Regions from separate parts of the Aliirhizobium sp. YIM B11859 genome, predicted to be linked through region 2. Evidence: riboswitches for the same ligand, from Rfam matches in the RefSeq annotation. Region 2 holds a riboswitch; each other region holds the start of a gene.
What was found. Region 2 has a riboswitch for cobalamin ahead of AC2GXZ_RS26665 (CbtB domain-containing protein). Riboswitches for the same ligand answer to the same signal wherever they lie in the genome.
Positions count from the first base shown of each region.

Region 1: linked by a shared signal. The riboswitch ahead of AC2GXZ_RS08110 (aromatic ring-hydroxylating oxygenase subunit alpha) and the one ahead of AC2GXZ_RS26665 (CbtB domain-containing protein) in region 2 are both predicted to bind cobalamin.
Region 3: linked by a shared signal. The riboswitch ahead of bluB (5,6-dimethylbenzimidazole synthase) and the one ahead of AC2GXZ_RS26665 (CbtB domain-containing protein) in region 2 are both predicted to bind cobalamin.

Region 1 covers NZ_JBXHAY010000002.1:376,474-380,642, reverse strand. The annotation lists gene AC2GXZ_RS08125 (FAD-binding oxidoreductase) at 1-243, opposite strand, end outside; gene AC2GXZ_RS08120 (L-threonylcarbamoyladenylate synthase) at 236-1,249, opposite strand; gene AC2GXZ_RS08115 (DUF6656 family protein) at 1,281-1,889, opposite strand; cobalamin riboswitch at 2,061-2,296, shown strand; gene AC2GXZ_RS08110 (aromatic ring-hydroxylating oxygenase subunit alpha) at 2,385-3,629, shown strand; gene AC2GXZ_RS08105 (BA14K family protein) at 3,723-4,169, shown strand, end outside.
Region 2 covers NZ_JBXHAY010000009.1:28,502-32,670, reverse strand. The annotation lists gene cobN (cobaltochelatase subunit CobN) at 1-1,200, opposite strand, end outside; gene cobW (cobalamin biosynthesis protein CobW) at 1,232-2,269, opposite strand; gene AC2GXZ_RS26670 (DUF1636 family protein) at 2,266-2,658, opposite strand; cobalamin riboswitch at 2,786-3,017, opposite strand; cobalamin riboswitch at 3,076-3,290, shown strand; gene AC2GXZ_RS26665 (CbtB domain-containing protein) at 3,328-3,504, shown strand; gene AC2GXZ_RS26660 (CbtA family protein) at 3,534-4,169, shown strand, end outside.
Region 3 covers NZ_JBXHAY010000003.1:505,942-510,110, forward strand. The annotation lists gene AC2GXZ_RS14700 (TolB family protein) at 1-821, shown strand, start outside; cobalamin riboswitch at 849-1,043, shown strand; gene bluB (5,6-dimethylbenzimidazole synthase) at 1,143-1,829, shown strand; gene AC2GXZ_RS14710 (hypothetical protein) at 1,830-2,582, opposite strand; gene AC2GXZ_RS14715 (NADP-dependent malic enzyme) at 2,684-4,169, opposite strand, start outside.

The DNA of each region.
Region 1 (4,169 bases), on a different contig from region 2:
GATCGCCGTGCCGGTCTGGCTGGCAAGCTTGAGGATTGCCGACACTTCCTGCGTTGAGCCGGGCTTCAACAGGATCGGCGACGATCCCTTGTAGAGACCGCGGTCCTCGACGAGATGCGGCGCGAGGTCGGCCGGATCCGTCAGTACGTTGGCTTCGCCGACGATCGCTGCGAAGCGCTCGATGAGGGCGGGTGTCATCCCTGACCCGCTGACGGAATTCTCGGCGATCGTCGCATTATCCATGGTCTCGCTCCCCATTTTCCGGCACGTCGCGTGGTGCTGCAGCACGCGCGAGCCTGTCATTGATCGCCTCGCCCAGCCCCTCATCGGGGATCGCCGTGACAGCGATGCTGGCCGCACCGCTGGCATCGGCGCGTTTGAGGTATTCGAACAGGTTTGCGGCCGCCTGCGCAAGGTCCCCCGAGGGCGAGAGATCGAGATCGATCGCTGTCTTGTCCATGCCGTCCACCGTCACGCCGGAAAAACGGATCAGTGCCTCGCCCGGATCGACGGAGGTTGCGCCGAGACGCACTGCCGCACCCGGCGCGTAATGGGACGCAAGCATGCCCGGCGCCTCGATGATCGCGGCGGGACCGGCACGCCTTGTTACATCGCGTCCCGCAGCCTCGGCGATCTCGGCTGCAGCCAGTCCGCCGGGCCTCAACAGCAGGATCGTGCCCGTTTCCGGATCGACGCGGATGATCGTCGATTCCACTCCGACCGGTGCCGGCCCGCCATCGAGGATGAGTGCGATCTTGCCCCCGAGGTCGTCCAATACGTGATGGGCGCTTGTCGGGCTGACCTTGCCGGATGTATTGGCGCTCGGTGCTGCAAGCGGCCGGTCGAAGGCGCGGATCAGCTCGTTGGCAAACCCGGTCGGGCAACGCAGGCCCACCGTCTCCAGTCCGGCCGTCGCCAGCGGATGAATGCCGCTGCCGGGCTTGACGGGCAGGACGATGGTCAACGGGCCGGGCCAGAAGGTTTCCGCCAGCTTACGCGACAACGGATCGAACACGGCATAACGCTCGGCCATTTCGATATCGCAGACATGGCTGATCAGCGGATTGAAGCGTGGCCGCCCCTTGGTCTCGTAGATCCGCGATATGGCATCCGCCCGCGTCGCGTCGGCGGCGAGCCCGTAGACCGTTTCGGTCGGAATGGCGATGGGAAGACCTTCGCCGAGCACGCGGCTTCCCTCGCGGATCGCGCGCCTAGGCTCCTTGGCCGTATCTATGATTTCGGCTTTCATGACGCCGTCAATACAGCGGAGCGGGCTCGCTTCAAAGCCTTTTGATGATTTCGCGGATGGCGGCATCCGGCGCGCCGAGCATCAGCACATTGCGCATCGCTTCCTGCGGATCATTGGTCTGGAACAGCAGTCCGTTCTTGCGCCAGCTGCGGTCGATCCTTGCCTGCTCTCCCGCTTCGCCCTCAACGGCGACGGCGAAATACATGCGCGAGTTGCGCGGGTTGATACGGGCGAAAAACACTTCTTCCCCACCGATCTCCGAGGAAAAATTGGCGATGTAGAATGACCATGTGACCATCGCGTCACGCGAAAAGAAGGTGCGCGCTGCGGTGACATGGCAATAACCGAGATGCGGGCTTCCCTCGAGCGTGCGATGGAAGATGATCTTCGGCAGGTGGATCGACTGGTGAAAGCTGTTGAGACGCTTGTGTGTCGTCTCGCCTGCGGCTTCGAGCTTCTTGCCGGTCTTTTCGGCGACTTCCTCGTAGCTCAGATAGCGGCGTTCGCTCGGAACCCACATCGGGCGGGAGCGCGGAATTCTGCCCGTGCGGAGGAATTCGGAATGGGCATTGCCCCCGCTCGGCGCCGAGATGAGCGGCCTCTGTCTGTTGACCTCGTAATACCGGAGCGGTCCTGGCATATTCGTGGTTCTTCCGATTGATTTTGCGGAATACTATTAGCAAGACCTTAACAGTGTCTTGCTTGTCGCAAGCTGGCGATACCGCCCAACCGCCGCAGCGATCTCGGGCGTCGTCGCCAATGCAGTCTCCGATGTCGCAATGTCGTCTATGCGACAGGCCGGCCTCACGCTTAAATATGACAAAGCTCAAGGTGCTGCCTCGCTAGGGGAGGCGGAAAATTGGGAAGCCGGCGGGTCGACGAGATCTATCCGGCGCTGCCCCCGCAACGGTGGTGGAGTTCAAGGCATGGCTTAACGCCACTGGGACAGAGCCGAACGGCCGCCCGGGAAGGTGCCATGCAGTTCCTCGAGGGAAACTCGGGGGACAACTCCTCAGCCCGGAAACCAGCCTGAGCTTGATGAAGACCGGTCGCGGAGGGCGACGGGACGGGAATTGGCTGCATCGTGCCGCCGACTTGTCCATGCCCGATCGCTTGCTTGATAACGAGGAAGCAAATGGACGTTCACAATCAGGTTCTGCGGCAGCTGAAGAACCGCCGCGAAGGTTTCAGCCTTGAACAGCCTTTCTATATCGACCCGGATTATTACAAGGTCGATCTCGAGATGATCTGGTATCGCGACTGGCTGTTCGTCGGCCACGATTGCGAGATCGAGAAGTCGGGCATGTATGTCACTCTGCAGATCGGCGATTATCCGGTTCTCGTCATCCGTACCCGCGAAGGCGATATCCGCGCCTATCACAATACCTGTCGCCATCGCGGCCACCGCGTCTGCACCAAGGACACCGGCTCGGCGACGCGTCTCGTCTGTCCCTATCACCAGTGGACCTACCAGCATGACGGTTCGCTGATGTCGGCTCGTCACATGGGCGAGAATTTCGACAAGAAGCAGTTTGGTCTCAAGCCCGTCCATTGCCAGGTCGTCGCCGGTTACATCTTCGTCTGCCTTGCCCAGGACGCACCGGATTTTGCGCCGGTCCGCGCCACCGTCGAGCCCTATATGGCGCCGCATCGCCTGTCCGAGACCAAGGTTGCCGCCAAGAATACCATTATCGAGAAGGGCAACTGGAAGCTCGTCTGGGAGAACAACCGCGAGTGCTACCACTGCGCCGGCAACCATCCGGAACTGTGCCGCACCTATCCGGAAGCTCCGACCGCTACCGGCGTGCAGGGTGCCGGCGATGACCCGTTCATCTCCGAACACTGGAGCCGCTGCGAGGCCGCCGGCCTTCCGAGCACGTTCAACATGTCGTCGGACGGCCAGTTCCGCGTTGCCCGTATGCCGCTGATCGAAGATGCCGAAAGCTACACGATGAACGGCCGCCCGGCGGTCCTGCGTTCGCTCTCGGACGACGTCAAGATCTCCCATATCGGCACCATGCTGATGTTCCATTATCCGACCACCTGGAACCACATGCTCGTCGACCACGCGATTTCCTTCCGCGTCATTCCGATCGGACCGGAGGAAACGGCCGTCACCACCACCTGGCTGGTCCACAAGGATGCGGTAGAGGGCGTTGACTACAACGTCGAGGAACTCACCCATGTCTGGAACATGACCAACGACCAGGACCGCCAGATCGTTGAGGAAAACGCTTTCGGTATCCGCTCGCCGGCCTACGAGCCGGGTCCCTATTCGGAAGCGCATGAGGGCGGCGTCATGCAGTTCGTCGAATGGTATTCGAACTTCATGATCGACCGGCTGCAGGGCGACGAGAGCAAACTCTACGCCGTCGCCTGACCGACAATGCCTCCATGGCCGCTCCGGGCATGGAACAAGTCAGGGTGTTTCCCGTTATATGTCGGAAGACATATCTAATGAGGAAACACCCAAATGATCGCATTCCGCATGCGCCTCGCTACAGCGCTGACAGCAGCTGCTGTCCTCGCTACAAGTTTTGTTCCTGTGTCCGCCATGCCGCTGGCGCCATCGGCACCGATGGCGGTTAAGACCAGTTCCGCCAATCCGGCAACGGAAGTCCAGTACCGTCCGCGTGATGAGCGTCGACACTATCGCCACGACCGCCGTGTCTATCGCGAAGGTTATTACAACGGCCATCGCGGTTATCGCGATTACCGTCGCGGTTATCGTCAGCACAACGGTTACTGGTTCCCGCTTGCGGCCTTCGGTGCCGGCGCAATCATTGGCGGTGCGATCGCCAACCAGCCGCGCGCATCGGGTGGCAGCCATTACCAGTGGTGCGCCAATCGCTATCGCACCTACCGCGCCTCCGACAATACCTATGTGTCGAGCCCGGGCGTTCGCCGCACCTGCGTTTCG
Region 2 (4,169 bases):
GGACAGCACGCTTTGCGGCACGTCCAGACCGACGGCATAACCCGTGCGACCGGGTGCGCTCGGATAATCCGGCAGCAGGATCACGATCTTGCGTTCGGCGCGGGGCGCCATCTTCATCCGCAGAAAGGCCTTGATCCGGTCGGCCACCTGTTCCACCCGGTCTGGTTCGGGCTGATTGATCAGGCTGGCGGAGTTGTGGCCTTGCTTGAACGAGATCGCGCCGGCGAGGATACGGCCATCGAGTTCCGGCAGCACGACATGCATGGCGAGATCGGCAGGGTTCAGGCCACGCCGCCCCTCCGTCCAGCCCTCACGTCTTGTCGTGGCAACGACGACCTGGAAGACGGGAATTCCGCTGCGGTCGAAGATCGTATCGCCAGTGTCATCGGTTCCGCTGGCAAAGGCGGTGGTCGTCAGGATCGCTGCAGGATCAAGTCGCCGGACAGCATCTTCAACGAATGTGATCGCGTCCGTATCCTTGAGGCTGCTGACGAAGATCGGCATCGGTGCAAAGCCGCGGGCCTTGAGGGCGGCAAACAAGGCGTCGATCGGCGCCGCATCATTGGCAAGCAGCATGGAGCGATAAAAGAGGATGGGCAGGCGTGGCGCGTGCTTTGCCAACCCGGCCAGCAGGTCATCACCTTGGGCGATGCCATGGCCCGGCCTGTAGAAACCGGCCTTCGGCATCGGCAATGCCTCCGGCAGAATATCCGTCTTGCCGGTTGCCAGGGCGGCCAGCCGTCTTGCCAGAAGCCGCATATTGTCCGGACCGCCCTCGCGGAAACATTCCAGTATGCCCGCAAGCTCGTCTTCGGAGACCGTAGAGGCGGTGGCCAGTCGCTGATCCCGGATGCTGCATTCGCCGGGCAGCAAAACGAGCGCGATGCCTTTTCGTCGTGCCAGCCGGGAAAGCTGTTCGACACCATAGGCCCAGCGATCGTATCCGCCGAGGATGCGCACCAGAATGACTTTTGCCTGGGCTGCGGTCTTTTCCGCCCACAGATCGACAGACATCGGATGACGCAGATCGGAGAGGTTGGCGAGAGCGAGTGAAACCTCGCCTTCGCTCCATCCGGCAGAAATACCTTTCAGGTCACTTCCGGAAAAGGATAGCACCACCACATCCGCCGGCGACTGGTTCAAGTCGACCGGTTCGATAAGGTCGTCGAGCGACGACGATGTGGTGGCGAGTATATGCATCCTTTTCTCTGACTATCCTCCGCAGGCTTGATTAAGCAGCCAGCATCTTTTCGATTGCGGCGCGGTCTATGCCCTTTTCTCCGATCACGACGAGGCGGCTCTGGCGGGTTTCGCCGGGAGCCCAGGCGCGGTCGAAATAGTGGTTCACGCGCGATCCTACCGCCTGTACCTGCAGGCGCATCGGCTTGTTCGCGACGTCGATGAAGCCCTTTATGCGCAGCACGTTTTCGGCTTCCGCCGTAGCGGAGATGCGGGCGGCCAATGCGTCCGGATCGGTCACCGCTGCCAAGTCAATGACGAAGCTGTCGAAATCGTCGTGGTCGTGGTCCAGTTCGTCATCATGGTGGGTCTTGCGATTTTCGATATCGTCCTCGACGGCAAGGCCAAGGCCGATCAGCACGCTCGGATCGACCGCACCATTGGCGGACGGCACGATCTTCACCGCCCGCGGCAGATGCGCCTGGACGCGGCCTTTGGCGGCGGCAAGCGATGCCTGGTCGAGAAGGTCGGTCTTGGTCAGCACGATCATGTCGGCGCAGGCGACCTGATCCTCGAAGACTTCCTCGATCGGATCGTCGTGGTCTATCGAGTCATCCTGCTGGCGCTGTGCCTCGAGCGCATGATGGTCATCGGCGACACGGCCTTCGGCCAGCGCCACGCCATCGACCACGGCGATCACGCCATCCACCGTCACGCGCGCCTTGACGGCCGGCCACTGGAAGGCCTGGACCAGCGGCTTGGGCAGTGCAAGGCCGGAGGTTTCGATCAGGATATGATCGACGGGCGGCTGAAGCGCCAGAATCTGGTTGATCGCGGGAACGAAATCGTCGGCTACGGTGCAGCATATGCAGCCATTGGCCAGTTCGATGATGTTGTCTTCCGGGCAGCTCTCTATGCCGCAGCCCTTCAGCACTTCACCATCGATGCCGACATCGCCGAATTCGTTGACGATGATCGCCAGACGCTTGCCGTCGAGTTTCTCGATCAGGTTGCGGATCAGCGTGGTCTTTCCGGCGCCAAGAAAGCCGGTGACGACGGTGCAGGGGACTCGATCGAAGTTTACGCTCATGAAGGCATGTCCTCGTGATGATGGAATGGGGGAATGCGGGCCGTCATGCCCTTGCCGCGCAGGCACATGGGACGGCCGCGAAGAGGAAGAAAACCGCGTTCGTCCTCGGCCAGCATCATGGCGCCGGTGACGATATCGTCGACATTGTCGGTCGAGAGATGGCCGAAGACATAGGACCAGCCGCTGCGATGGCTGAAGGCGGCGCTCGGGCTCTTGTCGCAATTGGCAAGGCAAGTGACGGGCTTGACGGCGAGCGGCTTGCCGTCGGCGGCGCGGCGCAGCGCCTCGATCAGGCCGATGCCGGGGCGGGCCTCACTGTCACTTGCCTCACGGCAATTGGTGCAGACGAAAATCGTCACATCGACGTCGCCGCAAGCCGCGTCGGACACGCCTTTTCTGTCATCACTTGTCATCAGGCCGCACTACCGCCAGGTCTTCAACAATCGGGGTGCGCGGCAGGAGGACGAGCCATCCTGCAGTGAAAGCAAAGCTTCATCCGGAGCACCCCGCCCGGAAAAGCATGATTGTCGAACGGCAGGTCTCCTGGCTCGCGGGTCGTCGCCATCCGCCTGCCTTCCCAGATGGATCCGTGGCGGGATCTCTCCAGTGGCGTCTCTGGCCGGATGGCTCGCCGCCTACAGTTGCGGGGGCAGCCGCGGCATTGAGCCTGGAGTTTCCCAAGGCTCGCACCGCATTCTCTCTTAGCCCCTCCCGTTGCCGGCAAGGGACCGTTGTTCCGTCAAGTAAGCGCTGTTGCGGTAAACTGTCAATGTCGCAAAGACGATTGCCCGATCAGAGGAATTGTCTATAGTGAAATCGTCTTTGGTGCCCGAAAGGGTTTATCGAAGGGAATGCGGTGCGACGGTTTTTCTGTCAAACCCGCGGCTGCCCCCGCAACTGTAGGCGGAAAGTCTCTACCCAAAACGGCTATATGGCCGTCAAGCCACTGGAGAAATCCGGGAAGGCGGGTGAAGGCATTCGATCCGCGAGCCAGGAGACCTGCCGGAGATATCGGATAAATTGAACAGTCCTCGGGTGGAGGGCAGAAAGAAAAGTCCATGGTTACGAATTCCGCTGCAACTGCAGTCAGCGTCTCCACTTCCAAAGTCATTCCTCTCGGCCTGTCGGCTATTCTCGGCCTTTTCATGGTCGGTTTCGTCGGTTTCTCGCATCTGGAAGTCGTGCATAACGCCGCCCACGATACGCGCCATTCACTGGCATTTCCCTGCCACTGAGATCGCTGGTCACCTAGAGGAATTCCCATATGTCGCTGTTTCGTAACATCGTCTTCACGGCGGTGATCGCCGGTCTTTTGGCTGGTCTCCTGTTGACCGTGATGCAGAGCTTTTCCACCGTACCTTTGATCCTGAACGCAGAGGTTTATGAAAATGCCGGCGCGGAAGCTGGCCACAGCCACGATGCCGCACCGGCCGCCGGGGCCGCAGCGCCTGTCGCCGCGCATGAGCATGACGAGGAAGGCTGGTCGCCGGCCGACGGTTTCGAGCGCTTCATCTATACGGCTGCGGCCGACATGCTGACCGGGATCGGCTTTGCGCTGGTGCTCATCGCAGCGTCCGAGGCTCTCGGCGGGTTCGGCGGATGGCGTGGCGGTCTGATGTTCGGCCTTGCAGGGTTCGTCACGGTGATCCTGGCGCCAGGCCTCGGCCTGCCGCCGGAACTGCCCGGCATGCCGGCCGCCGAACTCGGTCCACGTCAGGTCTGGTGGGTATCGACCGCTGTCTGCACGGCTGCAGGGCTTGGTCTTCTGGCCTATAGCCGTTCGGCGCTGCCTGCAGCACTCGCGATCGTGCTGCTCGTCGCCCCGCATCTCATTGGTGCGCCATTGCCGCCCTCGCATGAGACGGCTGTGCCGATGGATCTCTATGCGCGGTTCGTCAAC
Region 3 (4,169 bases), on a different contig from region 2:
CCGTCGAGATCTACAATATCCGAAACCGTCAGAGCCGTGTCCTGTGGCAGACGGAAGACCTATTCGAAGCGCCGAACTGGTCGCCCGATGGGCGTTATCTGATGCTCAATGCGGATGGTCTGATGTATAGGCTGTCTCTGGAGGGTGACGTTGCGCCGGAAAAGATCGAGACCGGTTTTGCGACCTTGTGCAACAATGACCACGGCATTTCGCCGGACGGCACACTGATCGCCGTGTCCGACAAGGTCGAGTTCGGCAAGTCGGCGATTTACGTGCTGCCGGCTGAAGGCGGGACACCGCGCCTGGTGACGCCCGAGCTGCCATCCTACTGGCACGGCTGGTCGCCGGACGGCAGGACGTTTACCTATTGCGGCATCCGCGATCAGGTCTTCGACATCTATACGATCGGCATCGATGGCGGCGAGGAGATGCGGCTGACCTTCGGGGAGGGCCGCAATGACGGTCCGGATTATTCCCCGGACGGCAAGTGGATCTACTTCAATTCCAGCCGAACCGGACAGATGCAGATCTGGCGCGCACCGTCTTTAGGCGGTGAGGCGCAACGCATGACCGACAGCATCTATGGCGACTGGTTTCCGCATCCGTCACCGAAGGGTGACAAGGTGGTTTTCGTCTCCTATGACGGCGATGTCTTCGATCATCCGCGCGACCTTGACGTGCGGGTCCGGCTGATGGACATGAATGGCGGCAATGTCGAAACCCTGTTTGAGCTTTTCGGCGGGCAGGGCACGATGAACTCGCCGAACTGGTCGCCCGATGGCGACGAATTCGCCTATGTCCGGTATTCACCTTCGACGTGAACGGGCTTGCGCCAATCCGGTCCAGCCAGCATAACAGGCCCGTCAGGTGCCCGTCTGTGACGGGAGAATCGGGAAGCCGGCGCAATTCCGGCACGTGCCCAACGCTGTGAGGCGGATGGTCATCGCATCAGGGGCAAACCCTGGCCACTGGATTACTTCCGGGAAGGCTGCGATGGTCGGATGAAGCCAAGTCAGAAGACCGGCCTGGCGTGATGGACCGATCCGCGCGGACGGCGGACAGGTTGCGGGGCTTGTCGTGATCGCCTCATCCGGCGACATGTGGGCTCCAGGCATTGTTGGGGAAAAACGATGCGACCTGAATTGCTGCCCGATCCTCCGGGCGACGGCCTTGTTGCGGCCGGACCATTTTCCGCAGGCGAGCGTGCCGCCGTTTACCGCGCCATAGAAACGCGGCGTGACGTGCGCGACCAGTTCCTCGCCGATCCGATAGACGACGACACGCTTCGGCGCGTTCTGGACGCAGCCCATGCGGCGCCTTCTGTCGGTTTCATGCAGCCGTGGAATTTCATTCTTGTCCGTGACGAAAAGGTCAGGCAGGCGGCCTGGGAAGCGTTTTCGACGGCCAATGACGAGGCCGAGGCAATGTTTCCCGAGGAGAAACGCAGCACTTACCGGAGCCTGAAGCTCGAAGGCATCCGCAAGGCCCCGTTATCGATCTGCGTCACCTGCGATCCTGACCGGGCAGGGCCGGTCGTGCTCGGACGCACCCATAATGCGCGCATGGACAGCTATTCCACCGTCTGCGCCATCCAGAACCTCTGGCTGGCCGCGCGGGCGGAAGGCATCGGCGTCGGCTGGGTCAGTATTTTTCGCGACGGGGACATGCGGGCGCTTCTGGGCATCCCGGAGCGCGTTGAAATCGTCGCCTGGCTCTGCCTCGGTTATGTGGATGCGCTCTACCAGGAACCCGAACTGGCGCTCAAGGGATGGCGCCAGCGCCTGCCTCTTGAAGACCTGGTCTATCAGGACGGCTGGGGCGTCAAATAATTACTGCTGTTGCTGCGGGCCGCTCGATTTGGGATTGGCGAGATCGATATTCTCGTCCGGGAAAAATTGCGGCCCGATTGCCCGCACCTTCCTGTCCGGATCGTAGGGACGGTCCGGCGGAAACTGGACCGGCGCTTCCTTCTGCGCCGTCACCGGGCGGGGACTGCCGATATGGGTGATACTGGAATTGGCGGTATCGCTTTGCGGAGCGCGCGGAGATGCCTCATAGAAGCCTGCGCCGGTCTGCGGTTCGTCAGGGCCGGGCAGTGCTATGCCGCGGATCTTGACGCGTTCCTTGTCCTCAAGCTCCGTCTGCGTATCGAGATCGGTCGGTGTGCAGCTATTGGCGCGGATCGCCGACAGAATCGCTACCCGCTCCTCGGATGGCTGTAGAAGCGAGCGGCTGTTATTGCGTTGTTCGGCCAGGCCCGCCCGCTCATCCTCGATCCGCTGCAGCGTTTCCTGCATGCGGTCGCATTCATCGCCATTGGCATTCTCGCCCAGCGTCACGACGCTGCCGCCGCAGCCCTGACGGCGCATGTCGATGCGCAATTGGCGGATATCCGCATTCATGGCGCTGAGATCCTGCGCGTAGCGGCGGATATTGCTGCTGGTGCCGATGATCTGCGGTGTGCTGTTGAGGCGCCTGTAGAGATTGGCACATATTTCGACATCACGCGAAAATGCCGCCTGCGGCAATACCGAACAGGCAATCAGCAGCGATGTCAGTGTCCGAACCTTGACGGAAATCATGTTTCACCTGTCGCATCGTATTGATGGCAGATCAACAATGTCATGCTCAGCATGCGGGAGGCTTGCCTTATCCCGCATGCTGGTTTGTTTCAGCCGCTCGGCTATTGTGCCGGCGCGAACGGCACCGGCTGCGAAGCTTCCGCGACAGCCAGTGCTGCCATGTTGACGACGCCGCGCGAGGTGACGGTCGTCGACAGGATATGTGCCGGCATCTTGGTCCCCAGCAGGATCGGGCCGACATGCAGCGCGTCCATCATCATCCGAACGATGCCGAGCGAAATATTCGCCGCGTCGAGGCTTGGGTAGACCAGCAGATTGGCTTCGCCATGCAACGGGCTGTCCGGCATGGCGCGTTTGCGCAGGATTTCGTTGAGCGCCGAACCGCCCTGCATTTCGCCGTCCACCTCAAGCTCCGGCGCGTTGCTGCGAATGATGGCGAGCGCGGCGCGCATCTTGCGGGCGCTTTCGGAATCGCGCGAGCCAAAGTTGGAATGGCACATCAGCGCCGCCTTCGGTTCGATGCCGAAGCGGCGGACTTCCTGGGCAGCAAGGATGGTGATCTCGGCGATCTCTTCCGCCGTCGGATTGTAGTTGACGAACGTATCCGTGAGGAAGATCGCGCCGCGCTGGGTGATCAGCAGGCTCAGGCCGGCATTCGTGCAGGAGCCTTCGCGTTTGCCGATGATCTGGTTGACGTCGCGCAGATGCCGGTCATAACGCCCTTCGAGGCCGCAGATCAGGGCATCGGCTTCGCCGCGCTTGACCGAAAGCGCGCCGATTACGGTCGTATTTGTGCGCACGACCGTGCGTGCCGCCTCCGGGTTGACCCCGGCGCGACCAACGAGCGCGAAATAGTCGTCGACATAATCACGGTAACGCGGATCGTCTTCCGGATTGACGACGCCGAAATCGACATTCGGGCGGATACGGATGCCGAAACGCTTCAACCTTGCCTCGATCACCGACGGGCGACCGATCAGGATCGGCCTTGCGATCTCCTCCTCGAGAAGAACCTGGGCTGCGCGCAGCACCCGTTCATCCTCGCCCTCGGCGAAGATGACGCGCTTCTTTTCGGCAGCCTTGGCAGCGGCAAAGATCGGCTTCATGACGAAGCCGGAGCGCCAGACGAAGCGGTTGAGCTCGTCCATATAGGCGTCGAAATCCTGGATCGGGCGGGCGGCCACACCGGTCTCGGCAGCAGCGCGGGCAACGGCCGGTGCAATGCGCAGGATGAGGCGCGGATCGAACGGCGAGGGGATCAGGTAGTCAGGACCGAAGATCGGCGTTTCGCCGCTATAGGCCTTGGCGGCAACGTCGGAGACTTCCTCGCGGGCAAGTGCTGCGATCGCCTTGACCGCAGCCATCTTCATGTCCTCGTTGATCGTGCTGGCACCGCAATCGAGCGCGCCGCGGAAGATATACGGGAAGCAAAGGACGTTGTTGACCTGGTTGGCGAAGTCGGAGCGGCCGGTGCAGATCATCGCATCGGGACGCGCCTGGCGGGCGAGTTCCGGCATGATTTCCGGTGTCGGATTGGCAAGCGCCATGATCAGCGGCTTGTCCGCCATGCGCACCAGAAGTTCCGGC